2 regions of the Halomonas sp. AOP7-B1-5 genome follow, and region 1 is predicted to be linked to the other one. Evidence: predicted binding sites of a transcription regulator. Region 1 holds the regulator's gene; the other holds the start of a gene.

Region 1 (3,092 bases):
GCCGCCAATCAGTATCATCAGCGCGCAGCTTTCAGGAATCGAATGGGTCAGAGGCATGTAGCGTACCGAAAACGGCGTGCTTTCCATTGCTTCGCCGGGCTCGATTACCTTGATGGCCGTACTGCTTAACTGATGTTCGGCGAATTTTAAGCGTAACAGGCCTGCGGCTAGCGGCGTTGCATAAATTGGACAGTTCCACTTGGGCCATAGCCAGGCAACCGCGCCAATATGGTCTTCGTGGCCATGGGTGATAAATAGCGCCTGGGGAGTGATGCCCAGGGCCTCCGGGGTATCCAGATTGGGCACCTGAAGTGGTGAATTGGGCAGATCCTGGCGAATCATCATGCCGCAGTCGACCGCGATCCAATGATCGTCGTATCCATATAGCGTTAGATTCATGCCGATTTCACCACACCCACCCAGCGGCAGTAGGCGCAGAGGAGGGCGACGGCGGGGACGAAGTTGAACGCGTGGTGGATGCATCAGTTATGAAAAGCCTAAAAAGTAATGCCTTAACTATACGGGAAGGCAGGGGCGGCTAACAATGACCATGGCATATGCGGCCGGTGCTTCGTGAAAGGTGTTCCGGTACACTAGGCGGTCTTTATTGTCGGCGCAGTGATAGGTCTGTTCGCTGCGCCGTTGAACTGCCTTTGGCATTATCCTTTGTATGATCCATTGAGCTAACTACTGCATTACGTCAAAAGTATTTCGCAGATCAAAGAGTATCCCGTATGTCTCATTATTATCGTTTGGTCGTTTCCTGCCCTGATCAGGTAGGCATTGTTGCTCGTGTATCAAGTTTTATAGCTCAGCAGGGCGGTTCGATTACCGAAGCCAGCCAGCACTCTGACTTGCAAACGGGCCGGTTTTTTATGCGTTACGAAATATTGGCTGATTCACTAGGGATGTCCGCTGAAACGTTGCGCAGTGCCTTTGAACCGATCGCTCAAGAGTTTTCTATGCAATGGTCGCTGGTCGATACTCAAAAGCGCCGTCGGGTGGTACTGATGGTCTCGCGTGAGTCCCATTGCCTGGTGGATCTGCTGTATCGCTGGCAGGCGGGTGAGCTGGATTGCGATATCGCCGGTGTGATTTCCAATCACGAAGACATGCGTTCAATCGCCGAGTGGTATGGTATTCCTTATCACCATGTGCCGGTTGATCCGAACAATAAAGAAGCGTCGTTTGCCCAAGTGAAAGAGCATATCGATCATGCGCGCGCGGATTGCATCGTGCTGGCACGTTATATGCAGATTCTGCCGCCGTCACTATGCGAGCGGTATGCCGGTCAGGTGATCAATATTCACCACAGCTTCTTGCCCTCTTTTGCGGGTGCCAAGCCTTATCATCAGGCCTATGAGCGCGGTGTAAAACTGATTGGTGCGACCTGTCACTATGTGACCGAGGAGCTGGATGCGGGGCCGATTATCGAGCAGGATATCCATCGCGTGAGCCATTGCCATACACCCACTGATTTGGTTCGTTTTGGCCGCGATGTGGAAAAAGCCGTGCTGGCACGTGGCCTGCGCTGGCACCTGGAAGACCGCGTATTGATTCACGGTAATAAGACAGTGGTATTTAGCTAAACGCCCGTAGTTGCGTTTAAGCCAAAAAAAAGCGGGTGGCCATGGAAATGGCCACCCGCTTGAAGGCTATCAAGACGCTGTATTCTCTGTTCTTAAGAAATTATGTTCTTAAGAAATTATGTTCTTAACACGATGCTCTGCCGCCAACTCACCACAAGCGGTACATTAGCCGAGTGCTTGACCGTTGCCGCCCCGGATAACGCCCACCCCGACGCCTTCAATATCCAGTGACTGAGTGCGCAAGTCGATTTCGATAGGGGCAAAATCAGCGTTTTCGGCCATTAACGTTACCTGATGGCCCTGACGCTTAAAGCGCTTCACGGTAACTTCATCTTCCAGGCGCGCGACAACGATCTGCCCGTCACGTACGCGGTCAGTGCGATGCACTGCCAGCAAGTCGCCTTCAAGAATGCCAACATCCTTCATCGACAGGCCGCGCACACGCAGCAGGTAGTCGGCCTTGGGCGTGAAGTACTCTGCTGGCAGCGGGCAGTAGCGGTCAATGTGTTCAGCCGCCAAGATGGGGCTGCCCGCGGCAACTTCGCCAATAACGGGCAAGCCGGCCGGGGGAAGATCACTATTGGCCGCCACAGGAGCAGGCGAATCGCTCACTTCCTGAACATCCTGGTTAGGCAGACGAATCCCGCGTGATGTATTGCGAATAATGCGGATCACACCCTTGCGCTCAAGCGCGCGCAAATGCTCTTCAGCAGCATTGGGCGATTTAAACCCTAGCGCTTTGGCAATTTCTGCGCGAGTGGGTGGATATCCGAATTCACCCATGGTTTTTACGATAAAATCAAAAACATGCTGTTGACGTGCTGTGAGTGGTCGAGACATACCAAACTCCATAAACGATAAAAGACAGTCGGTATCTGCCTGCTTGAACAATATGTGTTTAAGTATACAGTATGTTCCTCTGTCCAGTACACGGATAAAAATAGTGCTTAATAGAGGTTAGACAAGGACCTGGCGTCATTTGGCTAACGGCTAGGCTCAAACGTCAGCCGACCCCAATTCAGCGATGAGGTGTTTGAATTAACTTTAATGAGTTTTCTCATCGATTACAGGAGCTTCTCGTATCTAGGATTGAGCCCGTTAGGGTTATGGCATACTATTTCGGCATGTTTTAAACACTCGTTTTTCTGGAGGCCGAAATGGCACAATCTGATACGGTGTCGCGTATTCTTGATACCGCTGAGGTGCTGTTTGCAGAGCGTGGTTTTGCTGAAACGTCGCTGCGCAACATCACTAGCAAAGCCCGGGTCAATTTAGCGGCCGTCAACTATCACTTTGGCTCTAAAAAAGCCTTGATTCAGGCGGTCTTCTCACGCTATCTGGATCCCTTCACTCTGCGCTTTCATACTGCGCTCGACGAGCTAGAAGCTCGCTATACCGATAGCCATATCCCGTTGGAGGAACTGCTCGAAACCATGGCAACAACGGTGCTGGCAGTGCCCGCTGAGCGCAATAGTCTAAAAGTGTTTATGCGCTTGCTCGGGC
Region 2 (3,092 bases), on a different contig from region 1:
ACAAAAAATAGACGGCTAATCCCAGCCAGCTATTTTTTAGCCACAGCCTAAAACCCCCATGCTGCCCCTGTTTAGACAGGAAGCGGAATGGGGGTGTTTTGCGTGGCTAATAATTATCGATGAGGCAGGTGCGATTAATGCGGGGGGCGTTGGCTGGCATGCAGCATTTCGCGAGCGTGCGCCAGCGTTTGGTCGGAAAGCTTCACCCCGCCCAGCATACGGGCAAGCTCGCTGATGCGGCCACGCTCGTCGAGTAACGCCATGTGGGTAAGGGTGGTATCGCGTTTAGCATGCTTTTCTATATGCAAATGTTGATGCGCTTGGGCCGCCACTTGGGGTAAGTGTGTGACGGTCATTACCTGACCATTTTCGCCCAGCTTGCGCAGCAACTGACCGACGATTTCCGCCGTGGCACCTGAAATGCCCACATCCACTTCATCAAATACCAGGCTTGGAATGGTCGAGTGTGAGGCTGCTACCACTTGAATCGCCAAGCTAATGCGCGAAAGCTCACCCCCAGAGGCAACCTTGGCTAACGGGCGTGCAGGCTGGCCTGGGTTGGCGCTAATTAAAAACTGCACGCTATCCAGGCCTTCAGGTGTCGGCGTTTCACGAGCGGAAACCGCCACCTCAAAGCGTGCCTTACCCATCGCCAAGAAAGCCAACTGTTGCTGTACTTCCTTACCTAGGCGCAGGGCTGCCTTTTGGCGGGCCTCGCTGATCTTCTTCGCGTCGCTGCGGTAGCGTTCACGGCACTCGGCCACCTGGTTGCCCAACGCCTCGAGGTCATCATCGCTGGCTTCTAGCTGAGCCACTTCCTGCTGAAGTTCTGTATGCAACGTGCAGACTTCTTCTGGCGCCACGTGATGCTTACGCGCTACGCGATGGATATCGGCCAGACGCTCGTCCACCCAGGCTAAACGCTCAGGGTCAAGCTCAGTGGTGCTGGCAAAGCGGTGCAGCTCGCTGGCGGCTTCTTCCACTTGAATACGCGCATCGCCCAGCATGGCAAGCGTATTGGCCAGCATGCCTTTATCGCTACCCGGTAGGGCGCTCAAGTGGGCATAGGCCTGATTGAGAAGTGACAGCGCGCCGCCGTCGTCGCTTGCGCAACAGTCGGCAGCAAGCTGCGTTTCACGCAGGGTTTCTTCGGCGTGGGCAAGCGTTTGCTGCTCCTCTTCCAGCGTCTGCAGTTCGCTTTCGCCGAGGCTTAGTTGGTCCAGCTCTTCTAGCTGGTAGCGCAGCAGTTGGCGTTTGGCCTCTACCTCGCTACCTTCTTCACTGAGTTTTTTAAGCCGCCGCCGGGCGGTGCGCCATTCGCGGTAGGTCTCTGATAGCTTGCTGCGCGCTTCATGCAAACCAGCGTAGTCGTCCAGCAGGGCCAGGTGCACTTCTTCGCGCATCAACGCCTGATGAGCGTGCTGACCATGTATCTGAATCAACTGCTCGCCGAGGGATTTCAGGTCGGTGATCGTTGCAGGCTGGCCGTTAATCCATGCTTTTGAGCGACCGCTTGCCGTCACCACACGGCGCAGAAGACACTCGTCTGTGGGCAGTTCGCGAGCGGCCAGCCATTCGACAGCCGCGGGCAGGCGCTGAATATCAAAGCGCGCAGAAAGATCGGTGCGCTCACGCCCGTGGCGCACACTGCCCGCATCGGCGCGTTCGCCAAGGCACAGGCCAAGGGCCCCTAGCAGGATGGATTTGCCGGCACCTGTTTCCCCAGTGATGGCAGTCATGCCGTGGGTCAGATCAAGCTCAAGGCGGTCGACAATGGCGTAATCTTGAATCGCTAGCTGAGTAAGCATGAGGCCCCCTGAGGCGGTGCGACGCAGAAGCTGGATACTTATCCAATGGTTGTTGTTTTATACAGTAGTCGATAACTCACTTCAATGCCCCCTCTTGAGATGGCTTTTATGGCCCCCATATAGCGTGCAGACGCATTTAAAACTTTTTATAAGCGCTTTAGTGAAAGCTTTTCTATCGGCATCGCAGGGCCCTGTAGTAAGGCCCCGCCGCATTTTTTAGGAGCATGGCATGGCAAAAGAACCGCAAACTCCGTTAGATGACGAGCTGGCCCGTCAAGAGCAAGAGGCCGAAATGACGGATCAAAACGTTGAAGAACGCCTGATCGACGGCGAACTTGAGGGGCTGATCAATGATGAAGCGCCGCTTGAAGGTAGCCTGAGCAACCCCGAAGCCGAAGTCCTGGCCGCTCAGGTGGAAGAGCTTGAACAGAGCCTTTCTGAAGCCAAGGATCAGGCGCTACGCGCGGCTGCCGAAGCGCAGAATGTTCGCCGTCGTGCCGAGCAGGAAGCGGATAAAGCGCGCAAATTCGCCCTGGAAAAGTTCGTCAAGGACCTGCTGCCCGTGGTGGATAGTCTGGAAAAGGCTCTTGAGTCCATGCAGGACGGCGCCTCTGATGTACACCGCGAAGGTGTTTCCATGACGCTGAAAATGCAGCTCGACGTGCTTAACCGCTTTGGCGTTGAAAGCATTGAGCCTCAGGGCGAGCCCTTCGACCCCCAGGTGCACGAGGCTATGGCCATGGTACCCAATCCCGAGCTTGAGCCGAACACCGTAATGGATGTGATGCAGAAAGGTTATCTGCTCAACGGCCGTTTGGTTCGCCCGGCGATGGTGGTGGTCAGCCAGAAGGCAAATTAAGCCTTGAGTGGCTAAAAGCGCAAAAAAAGCCCTTGAAAAGTTACTGGCGGCCCCCAGATAAAGGCCAACCCTGCGGGAATTCCCGCAAACGTTTTAAGTATTGAGACAACTGAATTCGAGGTTTTTGCTATGGGACGCATTATTGGTATTGACCTAGGTACTACCAACTCTTGTGTGGCAGTACTTGATGGTGACAGTGCTAAAGTTATCGAAAATGCTGAAGGCGGCCGCACCACGCCTTCCATTATCGCTTACACCGATGATGGCGAAACCCTGGTAGGCCAGGCCGCTAAGCGTCAGGCGGTTACCAACCCAGAGAATACGCTTTACGCCATCAAACGTCTGATCGGCCGTCGCTTCAAAGACGACGTCGTTCAAAAAGATATCAAGATGGTGCCTTACAAGATCGCTGAAGCCGACAACGG

The links. Region 1 encodes LexA, which represses DNA repair genes until DNA is damaged. Its sites were predicted from a motif close to TACTGTNTANNTANACAGTA; they were not measured.
Region 2: recN (DNA repair protein RecN) is a predicted target of LexA. The motif match lies at 1,856-1,875, and genes of this name have one in related genera.

The regions. Positions count from the first base shown of each region.
Region 1 is NZ_JBQTDC010000024.1:38,572-41,663, reverse strand. It holds gene ACT3XD_RS12570 (ribonuclease J) at 1-399, opposite strand, end outside; gene purU (formyltetrahydrofolate deformylase) at 735-1,589, shown strand; gene lexA (transcriptional repressor LexA) at 1,755-2,429, opposite strand; gene ACT3XD_RS12555 (TetR/AcrR family transcriptional regulator) at 2,747-3,092, shown strand, end outside.
Region 2 is NZ_JBQTDC010000018.1:56,998-60,089, reverse strand. It holds gene fur (ferric iron uptake transcriptional regulator) at 1-11, shown strand, start outside; gene recN (DNA repair protein RecN) at 135-1,808, opposite strand; gene grpE (nucleotide exchange factor GrpE) at 2,038-2,667, shown strand; gene dnaK (molecular chaperone DnaK) at 2,797-3,092, shown strand, end outside.